Regions from separate parts of the Streptomyces sp. NPDC024698 genome, predicted to be linked through region 4. Evidence: riboswitches for the same ligand, from Rfam matches in the RefSeq annotation. Region 4 holds a riboswitch; each other region holds the start of a gene.
The links. Region 4 has a riboswitch for cyclic di-AMP ahead of ACZ4AA_RS15135 (M23 family metallopeptidase). Riboswitches for the same ligand answer to the same signal wherever they lie in the genome.

Region 1: linked by a shared signal. The riboswitch ahead of ACZ4AA_RS25610 (M23 family metallopeptidase) and the one ahead of ACZ4AA_RS15135 (M23 family metallopeptidase) in region 4 are both predicted to bind cyclic di-AMP.
Region 2: linked by a shared signal. The riboswitch ahead of ACZ4AA_RS31985 (transglycosylase SLT domain-containing protein) and the one ahead of ACZ4AA_RS15135 (M23 family metallopeptidase) in region 4 are both predicted to bind cyclic di-AMP.
Region 3: linked by a shared signal. The riboswitch ahead of ACZ4AA_RS37560 (M23 family metallopeptidase) and the one ahead of ACZ4AA_RS15135 (M23 family metallopeptidase) in region 4 are both predicted to bind cyclic di-AMP.

What each region holds. Positions count from the first base shown of each region.
Region 1 covers NZ_JBVHLK010000013.1:3,667-8,239, forward strand. The annotation lists gene ACZ4AA_RS25590 (aspartate aminotransferase family protein) at 1-317, shown strand, start outside; gene ACZ4AA_RS25595 (helix-turn-helix domain-containing protein) at 427-1,065, shown strand; gene ACZ4AA_RS25600 (DUF6126 family protein) at 1,092-1,208, shown strand; gene ACZ4AA_RS25605 (tyrosine-protein phosphatase) at 1,231-2,028, opposite strand; cyclic di-AMP (ydaO/yuaA leader) riboswitch at 2,542-2,699, shown strand; gene ACZ4AA_RS25610 (M23 family metallopeptidase) at 2,704-3,588, shown strand; gene ACZ4AA_RS25615 (SGNH/GDSL hydrolase family protein) at 3,881-4,573, shown strand, end outside.
Region 2 covers NZ_JBVHLK010000022.1:30,029-34,601, forward strand. The annotation lists gene ACZ4AA_RS31980 (CocE/NonD family hydrolase) at 1-631, shown strand, start outside; cyclic di-AMP (ydaO/yuaA leader) riboswitch at 1,461-1,621, shown strand; gene ACZ4AA_RS31985 (transglycosylase SLT domain-containing protein) at 1,625-2,401, shown strand; gene ACZ4AA_RS31990 (HAD family hydrolase) at 2,524-3,333, opposite strand; gene fahA (fumarylacetoacetase) at 4,046-4,573, shown strand, end outside.
Region 3 covers NZ_JBVHLK010000041.1:21,398-25,970, reverse strand. The annotation lists tRNA gene ACZ4AA_RS37570 (tRNA-Met) at 182-255, shown strand; gene ACZ4AA_RS37565 (PP2C family protein-serine/threonine phosphatase) at 480-1,661, shown strand; cyclic di-AMP (ydaO/yuaA leader) riboswitch at 1,831-1,987, shown strand; gene ACZ4AA_RS37560 (M23 family metallopeptidase) at 1,999-3,033, shown strand; gene ACZ4AA_RS37555 (aldo/keto reductase) at 3,165-4,109, shown strand; gene ACZ4AA_RS37550 (PrsW family intramembrane metalloprotease) at 4,106-4,573, opposite strand, start outside.
Region 4 covers NZ_JBVHLK010000005.1:403,893-408,465, reverse strand. The annotation lists gene ACZ4AA_RS15145 (M16 family metallopeptidase) at 1-139, shown strand, start outside; gene ACZ4AA_RS15140 (M16 family metallopeptidase) at 136-1,524, shown strand; cyclic di-AMP (ydaO/yuaA leader) riboswitch at 1,741-1,900, shown strand; gene ACZ4AA_RS15135 (M23 family metallopeptidase) at 1,913-2,680, shown strand; gene ACZ4AA_RS15130 (GntR family transcriptional regulator) at 2,877-3,569, shown strand; gene ACZ4AA_RS15125 (HPr family phosphocarrier protein) at 3,793-4,074, opposite strand; gene ACZ4AA_RS15120 (bifunctional acetate--CoA ligase family protein/GNAT family N-acetyltransferase) at 4,324-4,573, shown strand, end outside.

The DNA.
Region 1 (4,573 bases), on a different contig from region 4:
TGATGATCGGCATCGAGTTCGGCCGGCCGGCGTCCCTGAAGCTGCGCAGCCGCTGGACCATGCTCCAGGCCGCGCGCAAGGGTCTGTTCGCGCAGATGGTCGTCGTACCGCTGCTCCAGCGGCACCGCATCCTCACCCAGGTCTCCGGCGACCACCTGGAGGTGATCAAGCTGATCCCGCCGCTGGTGATCGACGAGCGGGACGTCGACCGGTTCGTGGAGGCCTTCACGGCCGTGATGGAGGACGCCCACGGCGGCGGTGGGCTGATGTGGGACTTCGGGAAGACGCTGGTGAAGCAGGCGGTGGCCAACCGCTGAGACCCGGCCGTACCCACGGGCCGGCACGGCGGCCGGCGGGTACGGCCGAGCTTTTTGCCTCACGGGCAAGAAAATTGCCTCGCGGGCAATTGTTTGGCTCAATGGTCCTATGAGCCCCGCCGATCCAGGGGCGGCCGACGAGCCGTCCGCCGAGCTGCACGCCGTGGCACCCCGGCTCCGCGCCCTGCGCCGCGGCGCCTCCCTCACGCTGGAGGCCGCGGCCCGCGCCGCCGGGCTCTCGCCCGCCCACCTCTCCCGGCTGGAGACCGGCCAGCGCCAGCCCTCGCTGCCGATGCTGCTCACGCTCGCCCGTGTCTACGGTACGACGGTCTCCGAGCTGCTCGGCGAGGCGGTCCCCGATCGTGACGCGATCGTCCGGGCCGCCGACATGGAACCGGCCCCGGCCGGCGGCTGGACCTACTGGCAGGCGGGTTCCGCCGGCCGCGGCATGCAGGCGCTGCGGGTGCGGGTCCCGTACGGCTCGCAGGGCGACATCGTGCGCGTCCACCCGGGCGAGGAGTGGCTGTACGTCCTCCAGGGGCGGCTCGACCTGCGGCTCGGGGACACCGCGCACGTCCTGGCGCCGGGAGACAGCGCCCACTTCGACTCGCTGACCCCGCACCGCATCGCCGCCGCGGAACGCGACGGGGCCGAGCTCCTCTTCGTACACACCCTGCTTCAGAGCCCCGTCGCCGCGCTGTGCCTCGGTCCGGCGGCGGGCCACCCCACCCCGGGAGAGACGTCATGACCGAACCCACGGAACCCCGCCGGTCCATGGAGGACAAGTTCCCGCGCGCCCTGTGGGTGCGGCTGATCATCTACGTCGCCGTCGGCCATCTGTTCGCGGCCTTCATCTACCTGCTCTTCACGCTCGGCGCGCAGAACCAGTAGCGCCCCGGCCCCGGCGCGCGGCTCAGTCCAGGAGTCGCGCGCGCAGCCGTTCCCGCAGCTGGGGGGTCAGCCCCAGCCCCTGCTCCAGATAGGCCTCGACACCGCCCCAGGTCTCCTCGATCGTGTCGAACGCGGCCGTCAGGTACTCGGCGCGCGCGTCGAACAGCGGGCTGAGCAGTTCCATCACCTCGGGGGAGTAGGCGCCGGCCGAGGTATTGGTGCGGTGCACCTTGTAGCGGCGGTGCGCGGCGTTCGACTCCAGGTAGTCGGCCACGATCGCCTCGCGCTCGACGCCGAGGGCGAGCAGGGTGACCGCGATGGACAGTCCCGCGCGGTCCTTGCCCGCGGCGCAGTGCATCAGCGCGGGCACGCTGTCGTCGGCCAGGGCGTGCAGCACCTGGGAGTGCTCCGCCGTGCGCTCCCGGATGATCGCGCGGTACGAGCCGATCATCCGGTCCGCGCCCTTGTCGTCGCCGAGGAGCGCGCGCAGCTGGTCGATGTCGCCGTCGCGGACCATCTTCCAGAACTCGCTGCCGTCCGCCGGGTCGCTCAGCGGGAGGTTCACGTTCCGCACGCCCGGCAGTTCGACGTCCGGACCCTCCAGCTTCTGGTCGGCGGCGTTGCGGAAGTCGAAGATCGTGTGGAGTCCCAGGGAGGAGAGGAACGCGGCGTCCTCCTCCGTGGCGTGCGCGAGGTGCCCACTGCGGAACAGATGACCGTGGCGCACGCGCCGGCCGTCCACGGTGGGCAGTCCACCCACGTCGCGGAAGTTGCGCACTCCGCCGAGTTCGGGCTCGGTCGACGGGATCTGCTGCGTCACGGGGCTCCTCCTGTTCGGCCTCCGGCGTCGCCGGGCTGGACTCGGCGCCGCTCGTCGGCAGTTGTACCGGCTCGCGCTCTCGACGATACGACATGGGTTCCTCAGGCAATGAGTTATGTCTTCGTATGCATGTTCGAATCGATGGAGTTTCGACTCTCTATTCAAGAGAGGCGCTCGCAAGTGCCGGATATCCGCGAAAGGCTTATCTGCCCGTTCTGTCCGAATAAACACCTTCATGGCAACTGGCCCTGGAATAGGGCGCACTGGGGCGAGTCGCGTGAGGAGGGTCATATTCGTGACGATGCGTTGCCGTCCCCCTTTCTCAACGCGCCCGCTTTTCCGGGCGGGTTGAGATGTCCGGAAGATCGTCATTCCACGGAGGGTGACGGCGAATTCCGCATGGATCAAGAAAGGCGAGCGCACAGAAACCGCACATAGTTGTCGACGCGCTCTCATGTCGCTTACGTTCTGCCTCAATCCGGACGGACGCCCAATCCTGCCGCCGCCCGGAATTCCGCACACTCACCCGTACATGGCAGGAGCGGGGGACCCACAGGTTCCGTGCCTGGTCCGGTTTCCGGAACAGGCTAGGGGTACAGCCGCGCAGCAGCGCGACCGGGCATCTCCAGCCCGCACCCGACAGCTCACCCCGCAGGCGCCGGAGAGGAATTCGCCATGCCCGCGAAGGGTAAGCACCGCCGTCCCAAGTCCCTGCGTTTCACCCGCACGATCGCCGCGGCCGGCACCGGTGGCGCCGCACTCGCGCTGCCCCTGATGGGAGCCACGGGAGCCCACGCCGCGACCCAGGCCACCGTCGCGCAGCACGTCGAGAAGGCCGTCACCGCCGCCCCCGCCGCGAAGGCCGCCACGGCCGCCACGACGAAGACGTACGCGGTGAAGTCCGGGGACTACCTCTCGAAGATCGCCGACGAGCAGAACGTCAGCGGCGGTTGGAAGAAGATCTACTCCGACAACCGCTCCGCCATCGGCGGCGACCCGTCGCTGATCCACCCCGGTCTGAAGCTGTCGCTCGGCCACAGGGCCGCCTCCGCCGCCCACACGGCCACCCGGACATCGGCCCCGGCGACGTCCGAGGCGACCCCGGCCGCCGACAAGGCCGCGACCACCACCGCGTCCGCCAGCTCCTCCTCCGGCTACACCCTGCCGGTCGACAGCACCAGCATCGGCACCGGCTACAAGGTGCCCGGCAGCATGTGGTCCAGCGGCTACCACACCGGCGTGGACTTCGTGGTCCCGACCGGCACCACGATCAAGTCCATCGCCGCGGGCACCGTCGTCTCCGCGGGCTGGGGCGGCGCCTACGGCAACCAGGTCGTCATCCAGCACGCCGACGGCAAGTACTCCCAGTACGCCCACATGTCGTCGCTGTCCGTCTCCGCGGGCCAGACCGTGACCGAGGGCCAGCAGATCGGTCTCTCCGGCGCGACCGGCAACGTGACCGGACCGCACCTGCACTTCGAGATCCGCACCACGCCCGACTACGGCTCCGACGTCGACCCGGTGGCGTACCTGCGCTCGCACGGTGTCGCCGTGGGCTGACCCCCCACCTCCTGCTCCTGACGGCAGGACCAACTCCGGAGGCCGGACCCCAGATCCCCTGGGTCCGGCCTCCGGTGCGTCCGTGGCACCGGTGTCCGTGGCGCCGGTTTGCGGGGCATCCGGGCGATCGCTGCTTCAACATCCTTGATGCGGGCCTTATTCCGGAGTTGACCAATGCTTGGCGAGTGGCTTATCTCACCGCCCGTCAACTCTTCCCTACGGTCGCGTAGCTCACATCGAAAGGTGAATCATGCTCGATGTGGCAGACGATTCGAAGGATGACAACAGATCAGTGATCGGGTCGTACGTGGCGGTGGGGGACAGCTTCACCGAGGGCGTCGGCGACCCTGGGCCCGACGGGGCGTTCGTCGGCTGGGCGGACCGGTTCGCGGTACTTCTCGCGGACCGCAGGCCCGAAGGCGATTTCGACTACACCAATCTCGCGGTGCGCGGCAAACTGCTCGACCAGATCATCGAGACCCAGCTCCAGGAGGCCAAGGAACTCGGCCCGGACCTGGTCTCGTTCTGCGCCGGCGGCAACGACATCATCCGCCCCGGCACCGACCCCCACGAGGTCGCGGAGCGTTTCGAGCGCGCGGTCGCCGACCTCACCTCCGCCGTGGGCACCGTGATGGTGACCACCGGCTTCGACACCCGTGACGTCCCCGTGCTCAAGCACCTGCGCGGCAAGATCGCCACGTACAACGGACATGTGCGGGCCATCGCGGACCGCTACGGCTGTCCCGTTCTCGACCTCTGGTCCCTGAAGACGATCCAGGACCGCCGGGCCTGGGACGGCGACCGGCTGCACCTCTCTCCCGAGGGGCACACCCGGGTGGCGCTCCGCGCCGGGCAGGCCCTCGGCCTGGAGGTGCCGGCCGACCCGGACCAGCCCTGGCCGCTCCTCCCGCCGCGCGGCACGCTGGAGGTGCGCCGCGACAACATCCAGTGGGCGCGCGAGTATCTGGTCCCCTGGATCGGGCGA
Region 2 (4,573 bases), on a different contig from region 4:
TCCCTGGAGTCCTGGCGGCACGGAGCACGTGGTGTTCGACCTGGGCGCCATCGGCTACGCGTTCCCGGCCGGCCACCGCATCCGGCTGGGCGTCTCCTCCGCCTACTGGCCCTGGATCTGGCCCGAGCCGGGCTCGGAGGCGGGATTCACCCTGGAGCCGATCGGCAGCGTCCTCGAACTCCCCGTACGGACAAGGGAGTCGGACCCCTCGATCACCTTCGGCGAGCCCGAGGAGTCCGAGCCCCTCGGGGTGACCGTCTCCGCGACCCTGGACGAGCCCCGGCCGCGGCGCCTGGTGCTGCGCGACGTGGCCGCGGAGACCTGGCGCCTGGAGGTGACCCCGGGCCACGGCGGCACGCGCGTGTATCCCGACGGCCTCGAATGCACGGAGGAGGGGCGGGAGACGTACACGATCGAGACGTCGGACCCGCTGTCCGCGCTCGCTCGCTCGACCTGGTCGATCCGGCTGCACCGCCCCGACCTGCCGTGGGACGCCCGTGTCGAGACCGTCTCCGCCATGAGCTGCGACGCGCGGGACTTCATCACGACCGACGAACTCGTCTGCAAGGCCGGTGACGAGGTCGTCTTCCACCGGACCTGGGAGAAGAGGATCCCCCGCACCTCCGACTGACAGGGCACAGGCCCCAGGGAGCTTGCGGGAGGGGGAGAGGGAGGGGGCCTGCGAGGCAGGGGCTCTTGGAGCAGAGGGCTCACGAAGGCGACTCGCAGAGCAGGCGGCTCACAGAGGGGCGCTCGGAGCAGGTAGCTCGCGGAGGGGGTCCGGGGGAGAGGGCCTCAGGGCAGGACGCCCACGAGTGGGCTCGCGGGGCAGGCGACTCGCGGGGCAAGAGGCTTGCGGAGCAGGGGAGTTCACCGCACCGCATCCCGCCTGCACCTTGCCCCGCATCCCGCCCGGCACACCGCCCCCGCCTCGTCCACGCCTTGCCCGCACTCCCCCTCGTACGCCGAACACCGTTGCCACGAGCGGCACTTCACCCCGCCTCCGCCCGAACTAGGCTCGCTCACGCCCCGCACCCCCATCCTGCATCCCCCATCCCGCCTCTCGCCTCCCACCTCGCACCGGGGCGGACCCATCCGTCCCGACGTGGCCCACGCCACAATTCCCCTCCCGCAAGGGGGCACTCGGCGCCCCCGGGAGGGTCCGGCGGCGCCCGCCGGCGCGAGCGTGATGCCCGAATTACCCCTCATGCCGCGTTGATGACCTTTGGTCTCGTGAGTTGAGTCACCGGCACGTCGGGCCGCCACCTCGCGACCCGCTCGACTCAACCCCTTCGCCAAAGGCAAGTTGAGGATCCAATTCCGGCACAATCGGACTTTTTACCCTGCCCTTAACCAGGAGAAAGCGATCTTCGCGGTCAAATCTCGTCTTGTTTCGGACATGTGCTCTCGCATACGTTCTGGTCGACCCCGGGCGGATCGCCGAATCCTGCCGCCGCCCGGAAACCCATCGACCCACGCACGGCAGGAGCGGGGGAACCACAGGTAAGCCGCCGATCCGGACATACCGGACCGGCTTGGGGTGAAGCCGTGCCTACAGCGCGGCCGGGCATCTCCCGCCCGAACCCGACAGCTCACCTCGCAGGCGTCGGAGAGGACATTCGTCATGCCCGTACGAGGCAAGCACCGCAGCAAGAAGGCCAACGTCATCACCCGCGGCATGATCGCCGCCGGAACGGGTGGCATCGCCCTCGCCCTCCCGCTCGTGAGCGCGACCGGCGCCAGCGCCGCCACCCCGGCGCAGGCCCCCCAGATCGCGAAGACGGCCCACACCGCGGTGGTCCCCAACGTGCAGCTCGTCACCTACAAGGTCGTCGCCGGCGACACCCTGTCCAAGGTGGCGCAGAAGTACCCCAAGAGCGGTGGCTGGAAGAAGCTGTACGCGGCGAACCGCGCGGTCATCGGCGACAACCCCGCCCTGATCCGCCCGGGCCTGAAGCTGACCGTCGGTACGAAGTCGCTGGGCTCGACGACCGTCCGCACCACGGCGAACGCGACCTCCGCCGTCGCCAAGACCACGACGGCCACGGCCAAGGTCACCCAGGCCTCCGCCAAGACCTACAGCAACAACCTCGACGGCTGGATCAAGGAATCCCTCGACGTCATGGCCAAGGCGGGCATCCCCGGCAGCTACGACGGCATCTATCGCAACGTGATCCGTGAGTCCTCCGGCAACCCCAACGCCATCAACAACTGGGACTCCAACGCCGCCGCGGGCATCCCCTCCAAGGGTCTGCTCCAGGTCATCGACCCCACCTTCCAGGCGTACCACGTCGCCGGCACGTCGATGAACATCTACGACCCGGTCGCGAACATCACCGCCGCCTGCAACTACGCGGCCAAGACCTACGGCTCCATCGACAACGTCAACGGCGCCTACTGATCCACCCCGCACCCTCGCACTTCCCCCGCACCCGCCCACGGCTCCTTCTCGGACCGTCGACGGGTGCGGGTGCGTTGCGGGCGAGAGCGCTCTCGCTCCCGTCACGGTCACGCCGGTCGCGGTCAGAAGCCGAAGAGGCGCTCCAGCACCACCGCGATCCCGTCGTCCTCGTTCGACAGCGTGACCTCGTCGGCCACCGCCTTCAGTTCCGGATGGGCGTTGGCCATCGCCACACCCCGGGCCGCCCAGTCGAACATGGGGATGTCATTGGGCATGTCCCCGAACGCGAGCGTCCCGCACGGGCTGAGTCCGAGGTGCGCCGCGGCGAGAGCGAGCCCCGTCGCCTTGGTCACCCCGCATGGCTGGAGTTCGACGGTGCCGGGCCCCGACATGGTCACCGTCGCCAGCGAACCGACCACTTGCCGTGCCGCCGACGCCAACTCGTCGTCGGACAACGAGGGATGGCGGAGCAACACCTTGCTGATCGGCTCGGCCCAGAGGTCGTCCCGGCGCGGCACCCGCACCGCCGGCAGCGTCGGATGCGGCATGACGTACCCCGGCTCGATGAGCGTCAGGCCGTCCACGCCGTCCTGGTCGACCGCCGCGTACAGCATCCCGACCTCCGCCTCGATCTTGCCGAGCGCCGTCTCCGCCAGCTCTCTCTCCAGGGTCACCGACCAGAGCATGCGGTCCGTGGCGGCGTCGTAGAGCTGCGCCCCCTGTCCGCACACCGCCAGTCCCTCACCGCCGAGTTCATCGAGAAACGGTCGCACGCGCGGCGCGGGTCGGCCCGTGACCACGAGATGCCGGGCACCTGCCCGGGTCACTTTCGCCAACGCGGCGCGTGACCGGTCGGAGAGTGTGTCGTCGCCGCGCAGCAGCGTTCCGTCCAGGTCAGTGGCGATGAGTGAATATGCAGTCGGAGCGGCCATGATCCGAAGAATACGGATCCCACGACTCATCGGCCCGGCGTGAACCGGACGACGTCCGGTATCCCGTCTGCAACGCCGTTCACCGCACGGCGGTAAGCGCGTTGCGACCGATTCGGATCACCCAGGGTCCGCTTCCGCCCACACCGACTTTCCCGAACACGACCGACCACAACGCCCCAACACCCGCTGGATACAAGGCAAACAGCATCGCCCTCCTCTCAACATGCCTTCGCTACAGCCGAATTAGCGATCCGGAGCAATGCCGGATCGTGTGACGGACACGAGCTCCGCCACGCATCCCAGCGCGTCGTTGGCCCCTGGGGTGCCCGCTCGGCGCGAAGCCGGCACCCAGGCCGACGCCAAGGGAAGCCCGGGAAGAATTCCGACGAAGCCCGCCCGAGGGAACCCGCCGAAGCCCGCCCGAGGAACCCGGCGACCCGCTGGAGGGAACCCGGCGAAGCCCGACGACGCCCCTCACGGCGGTGCCCCGCGAGGGCCTGTCACGGCGGCCCGCGAGGGGCACTCCAGGCGATGAACCGAGCCGCGCCAAGCCGCAATCACCGCACCCGACACGGCCAATTCGGACATTGCGCACTCTTTAGGCCCTGCCACAGCAGGGGCCCTCCCCCGTAACGTGTGCCCCGACCACATGAAGTGCGTGGAACGCATGGATCACATGGCGAGTACGAATCCGAAAGCGAGGCACCAACCGATGCCCCCCTTCGATGTCCCCGAGGGCGATCCCTTCGGCCCGCACAACCTGCCGTACGGCGTGTTCTCCCTGACCGACCCGGCCGGCGACCCCGAGCGACGCGTCGGCGTACGGCTCGGCGACCACGTGCTCGACGCGGGCGCCGCCGCCCGCTCGCTCGGCTCCCCCTACGCCGAGCTGCTCGCACAGCCGAGCCTGGACGCGCTGCTCGCCGCGGGCCACACCGCGTGGTCCGACGTCCGGCGCGCGCTGACGGCCTGGGTCACCGTCCCGGCCCACCGGGAGACCCTCGCTCCCCATTTGCACCCCCTGTCCGACGTGACGCTGCACCTCCCGTTCACCGTCGCCGACTACGTCGACTTCTACGCCTCCGAGAACCACGCCCGGAACGTCGGCCAGATCTTCCGCCCGGACGCGGCCGACTCCCTCACGCCCAACTGGAAGCATCTGCCGATCGGTTATCACGGCCGCTCCGGCACGGTCGTGGTGTCCGGCACGGATGTCGTCCGTCCTTCGGGCCAGCGCAAG
Region 3 (4,573 bases), on a different contig from region 4:
AGATCCTCGACAAAGTCGCCGCCTACTGCCACCGAATCTCTGACTCAGGTCACTAGAGGTCGTCCTACAGGCTCCAGGGCTCCTCGGGCGGGCCCTGGAGCCGCGCACCGGCGTCACCGGAGGGGCTCGGTTGAACGCGTGTGCTTCGGGTCCCGCGGATGGCGTACACTGGTTTCAACGACGCGGGGTGGAGCAGCTCGGTAGCTCGCTGGGCTCATAACCCAGAGGTCGCAGGTTCAAATCCTGTCCCCGCTACTGAAGACCAGAGGCCGGAACTCGGATTCACGAGTTCCGGCCTTTGGCATGTGCGCTCCGGCACCTGCCCCGACCGGTTCCACTTTCCCCCGGTCCCTCTTTTCGCCGGTCCCCCTTCCACCGGTTCCTCTTCCGTTGGTTCCTCTTCTCGTCGGCGGGCGCGGTCCTCCCCCGGTCGGGCCACACCGGTCGCCCGCCGCCACCGCACCGGTTCTGCTGGACGCGTGGGGCAGCCAGGAGGTGAGCGGCGGACCGGACAACGCGACGACCGGGCCGGCCGGCCGTCCCCCGAGGGCCGGCGGCCGGGGACCAGCTCACCGGCGGGAGCGCGGCCCCGCAGGCTCGTGCGCGCCCGCGCCTTCGTCCGGGCCCTGCCCGTGCTGCTCGTCGCCTCCGGGATCGTCTACGACTACTTCACCCCGGCCGCGTTCACCGCGGCGCCCTTCTTCACGGCCGCGCCCCTGGTCGCCGCCCCCCTCTCCTCGCTGCGCGGCACCGTTCTCGCCGGTGCCCTCGCCGTCGGCGCGGTGCTCGCGGTCCACTTCGTGCTCGGCATCGTCCTGCACGTCGACGCCGTCACCGAGGTGGTCACCGTGACCACGGCCGCCGTCCTGGCCGTCCTCATCAACATCGTGGTCCGGCGCGGCGACGAACGGCTCGCCTCGGTCCGGGAGATCGCCGAGTTCGCGCAGCGCGCCGTGCTGCCCGAGCCCGATGCCCGGATCGCGGGACTCGACGTCGCAGCCCGCTACGAGGCGGCGCAGGAGGACGCGTTCATCGGCGGCGACCTGTACGCGGTGCAGGACTCCCCGCACGGCGTACGGCTGGTCGTCGGGGACGTCCGCGGGAAGGGGATGACCGCGGTGGCCGCCGTGGCGACGGTGGTCGGCGCGTTCCGGGAGGCGGCCGAGCAGGAGAGGACCCTGGAGGGCGTCGCACGGCGCCTGGAGCGGGCACTGACCCGCGCGGGCTCCCGGCGCGACAGCGTCGAGAAGGCCGAGGGGTTCACCACCGCGGTCCTCGCCGAGATCCCGCACGGCGAGGGCGTCGTACGCGTCGTCAACCGGGGCCATCCGCCGCCCCTGCTGCTGCGCGCGGACGGCACGCTCGTCATCCTCTCCGCCGAGGCGTTCGCGCTGCCGCTCGGGATGAGCGAGCTGGGCGACCCGTACGCCCCGACGGTGCAGGACCGTTTTCCGCGCGGGGCGACACTGCTCCTGCACACCGACGGACTCTCCGAGGCCCGCGATCCGCGCGGCGACTTCTACGATCCTGTCGCCTGGCTGGCCGGACGGGTCTTCCCCGGCCCCGACGCGCTGCTGGCCGCCCTGATCGAGGCGGCCCGTCGGCACACGGGCGGCGCGCTGACGGACGATCTGGCGCTGCTCGCCGTCCGCCGCTCGTGACGTGGGCCGGCGGCGCGAGGCCAACTCGCCCGTTTTTCATCGCTCATGACCCCAAAGTCCAGGCCAAGAGGCGTTAAGGATCAGTCAGAACAGCTTGGAATTCAGTAGCCGGGTCTATTAACGTTCGATAACGCAGCGCGGCCGTAACAGCCGTCACAAGAGGTGGCTCCGTGCGCACGCGCCGAATCCCGCAAGGGAACCGGGGACCCACATCGTGGGGTGAATCGAGCGTAACCCGCCGTGTCAGCACGGTGGCAGTACGCCCGTAGGAGACCTTCCTGCTCCGAACCCGTCAGCTAACCCGGTAGGCGGCATGGAAGGAAAGGAGTGCGCCCACGTGGCGTCCAACCGGCCCGCTCAGCCAACCCCGTTCGCGCCGAACGAAACCCACACCTTCGGCTATGGCAAGGACGAGGAAACCTGGGAGGAGTGGAATCCCACCGCGGATTCCGTCGCTCCCGTCCGCGGCCGGCACCGCACGGGCAAGCAGCGCGGCGGAGGACTCGCCCGCAGCTCCACGGTTCTCGGCGTCGGCGTCATCGCCGCCGTCGGCGGCGGCGGCATCGCCAGCGCGGCCCCGGGCAAGGCGCCCGTCTCGATCTCGCTGCCCGACCTGTCGTCGGTCACCGCGTCGGCCAAGGCCCTGATATCGGACGGCGGATCCAGCACTCCCAAGGGCTCCACGACCCCGCTCACCAGCGCGGGCCTGACCAGCGCCGACGCGGCCCACGGCGCCACCGACGCCGGTGAGGCGCTGCGCGACCGCATCATGCAGCAGGCCAAGTCGCAGCAGAACCGCGCCGACACCGTCTCGCAGCAGGCCGCCCAGAACACCGCCGCGAAGAAGGCCGTCGCGGCCGCCGCCAAGCAGCAGGACGAGGCCGAGACCAAGGCCGCCGCCGCGAAGAAGAAGGCGGAGGAGGCGGCCAAGGCGAAGGCCGAGAAGGAGCGCCTCGCCGAACTCGCCAAGAGCTACTCGCTGCCGACCTCCTCGTACACCCTGACCTCGCGCTTCGGCGAGGCCGGCTCGATGTGGTCCTCCGGGTACCACACCGGACTCGACTTCGCGGCACCCACCGGCACGCTCATCAAGGCGATCCACAGCGGCACCGTCACCGAGGCCGGCTGGGCCGGCTCGTACGGCTACCGCACGATCCTCACCCTCGACGACGGTACGGAGCTGTGGTTCTGCCACCAGTCCTCCATCGGCGTCAGCGTGGGCCAGAAGGTCGCCACCGGCGATGTCATCGGACGGGTCGGCGCGACGGGCAACGTCACCGGGCCGCACCTGCACCTCGAAGTGCACCCCGGCGGCGCCGCGACCGGCATCGACCCGATGGCCTGGCTCCAGAGCAAGGGCCTCAACCCCTGATCCCCGGTGGTCCTGACGGCCCCCCCCGCGTCAGGACTGCCGGTCGGACGGGCACCGGCACCCGCGCACACCCCGGCCTCCCCGAGGTGATTGCGGAATACATCCATCCGGTGCGGGTGTTGACGTCGTACATGACTTCTCTTCGCAAGCTCGGTTCGTCCGACCTCGAGGTCTTCCCGCTCTCCCTCGGGGGCAACGTCTTCGGCTGGACGGCCGACGAGACCCGTTCCTTCGCCGTGCTCGACGCCTACGCGGCCGCCGGCGGCAACTTCCTCGACACGGCCGACTCCTACTCGGTGTGGATCGAGGGCAACGAGGGCGGCGAGTCCGAGACCATCATCGGCAAGTGGCTGAAGTCCCGCGGCAACCGCGAGGACATCGTGGTCGCCACCAAGGTCAGCCAGCACCCCGCCTTCCAGGGGCTGTCCGGTGCCAACATCAAGGCCGCGGCCGACGCCTCGCTGCGCCGCCTGGGCACCGACCACATCGACCTCTACTACACGCACTTCGACAAGACCGAAGTGCCGGTCGAAGAGATCATCGGCGCCCTCGACGAGTTGGTGAGGGCCGGCAAGGTGCGGCACATCGCCGCCTCCAACATCTCGCCCGAGCGGCTGCGGGAGTCCCTGGAGTTCTCCGACCGCGAGGGTCTCGCCCGCTATGTCGCGCTCCAGCCGCACTACAACCTCGTCTCGCGCGACACCTACGAGGGGGCCCTGCTGGACGTCGCCTCCCAGGCGGGTCTGGCGGCCGTCCCGTACTTCGCGCTCGCCGCGGGGTTCCTCACCGGCAAGTACCGCCCCGGCACGGAGGTCGACTCGGCGCGGGCGGCCGGCGCGGCCAAGCACCTCGGCACCGACCGCGGACCCAGGGTCCTCGCCGCCCTCGACGAGGTCGCCGGGGCCCACGGCGTCGCCGTCCCGACGGTCGCGCTCGCCTGGCTGGCCGCACAGCCGACGGTCGCCGCGCCGATCGCCTCCGCCCGCACGGTCGAACAGCTTCCTGCCCTGCTGGGCGTCGCGGACCTGACCCTGACGGACGAGGACCTGACCCGTCTGTCGCGGGCGTCGGCCTAGAAGCGGTACGGGTTGTACACGGGGTACGGGGCCGGCGCGGAGGCCTGCGCCGGCGGGCCGTACGGATGCGCGGGCGGAACGCGGGGCTGCGCGGGCGGTGCGGTGTACCCGTACCCCGGGGCCGGCCAGGGCGGTGGCGCGGGCAGCGGTGCCGTGAGGCGGGCCGCGTAGGCGAGCGCCGGACGGGCGAGATCCCGGCGGCGCCACAGCTCTTCGAGCAACTCGCGCTCCCGTACGACGAAGTCGGCGCCCGCCCGGCCCCGGCGCCCCCGGTGCCGCAGGAACGCCAGCGAGGTCGCGTACGCCTCGTACTCCGCCACCGAACGCGCGGCACTCTTCCCGAAGTGATGACCCGCGTACTCGCGGGCGATCTGCCGTGCCCGCATCGAGCCGAGCACCCAGGGTTCGGCCGCGCCCAGCCAGCCGGCCGCCGTGTACACCGGCAGTTCGCTACGGACGGTCCG
Region 4 (4,573 bases):
GGCGGACGAGGTCCGGGAGGCCGCCAAGGCCCGCCTGCGCCCCGACAACCGCGCGGTGCTCGTCTACGAACCGACCACCGCCGAGGCCGCCGACGCGGCCGACTCCGCCGACGAGACCGACGAGGAGGCGGCGAAGTGACCCAGCTCGCCACCATGGACTTCCACCCACGCCCCCAGGCCGGACAGCCCAAGCCCTGGGCGTTCCCCGCTCCCGAGCGTGGCACCCTGGACAACGGTCTGACCGTGCTGCGCTGCCACCGCCCCGGACAGCAGGTCGTCGCCGTCGAGGTGATCCTGGCCGCGCCGCTGGACGCCGAGCCCGCTGGCCTGGACGGCATCGCCACGATCATGGCGCGCGCCTTCTCCGAGGGCACCGACAAGCACTCGGCCGAGGACTTCGCCGCCGAGCTGGAGCGCTGCGGCGCCACACTCGACGCGCACGCCGACCACCCCGGCGTACGCCTGTCGCTCGAAGTGCCCGTCTCGCGCCTGGGCAAGGCCCTCGGCCTGCTCGCCGACGCCCTGCGGGCCCCCGCGTTCGCGGACAGCGAGGTCGAGCGACTGGTGACCAACCGCCTGGACGAGATCCCGCACGAAACGGCGAATCCGGCCCGTCGTGCGGCCAAGGAGCTCTCCAAGGAGCTGTTCCCGGCGAGCGCGCGCATGGCGCGCCCGCGCCAGGGCAGCGAGGAGACCGTCCGGAACATCGACTCGTCGGCCGTGCGTGCCTTCTACGAGAAGCACGTGCGCCCCGCGACGGCCACCGCCGTCGTCGTGGGCGACCTGACCGGGATCGATCTCGACGAGCTGCTCGCCGACACGCTCGGCTCCTGGACCGGCTCGTCCGCCGAGCCGCTTCCCGTGCCGCCGGTGACCGCCGACGACACCGGCCGCGTGATCGTCGTCGACCGCCCCGGCGCGGTCCAGACGCAGCTGCTCATCGGCCGGGTCGGCTCCGACCGGCACGACCGCGTGTGGCCCGCCCAGGTCCTGGGCACCTACTGCCTCGGCGGCACCCTCACCTCGCGCCTGGACCGCGTCCTGCGCGAGGAGAAGGGCTACACCTACGGTGTGCGGGCGTTCGGGCAGGTCCTGCGCTCCGCGCCGGACGGCACGGGCGCCGCGATGCTCGCCATCAGCGGCTCGGTCGACACCCCCAACACCGGTCCGGCGCTCGACGACCTGTGGAAGGTGCTGCGCACGCTCGCGGCCGAGGGGCTGACCGACACGGAGCGCGATGTCGCCGTGCAGAACCTGGTGGGCGTCGCGCCCCTCAAGTTCGAGACGGCGGCGGCCGTCGCGAGCACGCTCGCGGACCAGGTCGAACAGCACCTGCCGGACGACTACCAGTCGACGCTCTACCGTCAACTGGCCGCCACCGGCACCGTGGAGGCCACCGCGGCGGCGGTGAGCGCCTTCCCGACGGACCGTCTGGTGACCGTCCTGGTGGGCGACGCGGCGCAGATCGCGGAGCCGGTCAGGGCCCTCGGGATCGGTGAAGTCACCGTGGTGGCGGCCGAGTAGAACCCGTGCGACCCAGGAGGGCCCTGACGGCTGAAGAGCCGTCAGGGCCCTCCTGTTTACGGGTGCAGCCCCCAAGATGTCCGTATTCGTGCGGGGGTTACCCCTTCTGCCCTGTGGCATGCGTTACAAAAATCGTGATCCGTTTGTTGTTCGAATGAGGCCCCGTCTAGCGTCGGTGCGACTGTTCGTCATGCAGTGCGCCGCGCCCGCGGCACCGGACAGTCATCGCCGAGTCCTCCATGACGCGAGTCAGGGGAGCCGGGGACCCATACGCAGTCCCTGGGGTGAATCGGACGCCCTCTCCTGAGGGGGTCCGTAGGAGACCTTCCTGCTCCGAACCCGTCAGCTAACCCGGTAGGCGAGAGGGAAGGAAAGGATCAGCCCCTACATGGCGTTCACCTGTGGCACCGGCAAGCATCGTCGTACGAGCAGCCGGGTGCACAGCACCACCACGACCGCCGTCGGGGTCGCGGCGCTCACCACCACCGGTGTGATCGGAACCCTGGCCGCTCCCGCGTTCGCCGCGGAGGCCTCCGTCGAGCAGACCGGGCTGACCCAGACCGTCACCCTGAACGACGCCGTCGCCGACCAGATCGACGCCCAGGCCTTCGCACAGCAGCGCGCCGCCGACGAGGCCGCCGCGCGCAAGCAGGCCGAGCAGACGGCACGCAAGCAGGCCGCCGCCCAGGCCGCGCAGCTCCGCCAGGCGAAGGAGCGCGCCGCCCGCGAGGCCGAGCGCAAGCGCCTGAACACGTTCGTCCTGCCGATCACCGGTTCGTACGTCTCCACCGGCTACAAGGCGAGCAGCAGCCTCTGGTCCTCCGGCAGCCACACCGGGGTCGACTTCCACGCCGCGTCCGGCACCTCGGTCCACGCCGTCGGCTCCGGCACGGTCGTCACGGCCGGCTGGGGCGGCGCCTACGGCAATCAAGTCGTGATCAAGATGCATGACGGCACGTACACCATGTACGGCCACCTGTCGTCCATCGGCGTGTCCGTGGGGCAGGCGGTCACCCCGGGCCAGCAGATCGGTCTCTCCGGGGACACCGGCAACACCACGGGACCGCACCTCCACTTCGAGGCCCGTACGACCGCCGAGTACGGCTCGGACATGGACCCCGTCGCCTACCTGCGCTCGCACGGCGTCAACGTCTGACGACCGCTTCGCGGCTTCTTCACCGCTTTCGATGCCCCGGTTCACCGAGCCGGGGCATCGTCGTTTCCGGATGCCGTCTGTCCAAAAAATATCCATGGGTTCAGGCATGCCATCGGAAATTCACGCCTCCTGCAATAGAGTCACTGAAGAAGCGTCAATCGACGGCGTTTCACGGGGATTAAAGCGGAGGTCCGTCATGCGTATTCCGGCGCACTCGGTGTGCACGGCGATCCGTGACGACATCGTCGCGGGTGTCTACGAGCGCGGCGGCCGCCTCACCGAGGAACTGCTGGCGCGGCGCTACGGCGTCTCGCGCGTCCCCGTGCGCGAGGCGCTGCGCACCCTGGAGGCCGAGGGCTTCGTGGTCACCCGCCGGCACGCGGGGGCCTGTGTCGCGGAGCCCACCGAGCTGGAGGCCGCGGACCTCCTGGAGATGCGCATGCTGCTGGAGCCGCTGGGTGCCGCGAGGGCGGCCCAGCGGCGTACGGAGGCCCACCTCAAGGTGCTGCGCGGCCTGGTCAGGCTGGGGCAGGAGCGTTCCAGGCGGGGCAACAGCGAGGATCTGCGCTCACTGGGCGGCTGGTTCCACGAGACGCTCGCGCAGGCCTCCGGCAGTTCCGCGCTGACGTCCACGCTCGCCCAGCTGCGCCACAAGATCGCCTGGATGTACTCGGTGGACGCGCCGGCCGACCCCGCGGAGTCCTGGGCGGAGCACGGCGGCATCGTGGACGCGGTGGCCCGCGGCGACAGCGAGCGGGCCCGCGCGATCACGGCCCTGCACACCGAGCGCGCCACGGCCGCGCACCGGCTCCGGTTTCCCGGCGCCGAACGGCCGGACCGTGTGAGGAGTTCGCAACATCCCGTAAACGTGACGGGCCTGCGTCATTAACACGGGCGCCGTATACAAAGAGGGATATTCCGTGGGGGCTCATTTCTGATGCCCTTTTATTCATGTGTCCGGAATTATCGTGCACGCCATTACGGCGGCAGCGGCGCGAGGGCCGTGCGGGGTTCCCGGATGATTTCCGCGCGGGGTACGGAAAACGGCTGAGCCGCGCCACCCGGTGAAGGGAGCGCGGCCCAGCCGTGTGTCCTGCTGCCCGTCGGGCGGCTCAGACGGTCTCGGGGAGCTCGTCGAGCCCCTCGGCGACCAGCTTCGCCAGACGGTCGAGGGCGGTGTCCGCGCCCTCGGAGTCCGACGCGAGGACGATCTCCTCGCCGCCCTGGGCGCCGAGCCCGAGGACCGCGAGCATGGAGGCCGCGTTGACGGGGGCGCCGTCGGCCTTGGCGATCGTCACGGGGATACCGGAGGCCGTGGTGGCCCGGACGAAGATGGAGGCGGGGCGGGCGTGGAGGCCCTCCGTCCAGCCGACGTTGACGCGGCGCTCAGCCATGTGATGCTGCCCTTCGGGGGTTCAGGGTTGTCTAGACCAGTGTTCCATATCGTGAGGCATGCCCGGACGGTCCCGGGTCCCAACCCGCCGCGGTGCCGGTTCCGAGGCGTGCCGGGCGGGTCGGTTCCGGAGCGTGCCGGGCGCCGCCGGGAGGCCGGGACCTCGCCGACACGCACAGGCCCGCCCGGGCGCCCGTCACCCTCAGACTGCCTCGCGCCGTTGTCGTACGCGAGCCGTACTCTGGGGCCCATGCAGACCTCGTCGGACCGGCACGAGTACCCAGCCCACTGGGAGGCCGACGTGGTGCTGCGCGACGGCGGCACCGCGCGCGTCAGGCCCATCACCGTCGACGACGCCGAGCGTCTGGTCAGCTTCTACGAGCGGGTGTCCGAGGAGTCGAAGTACTACCGCTTCTTCGCGCCCTATCCCCGGCTGTCCGCCAAGGACGTCCGCCGCTTCACCCACCACGACTTCGTGGACCGGGTGGGCCTCGCGGCCA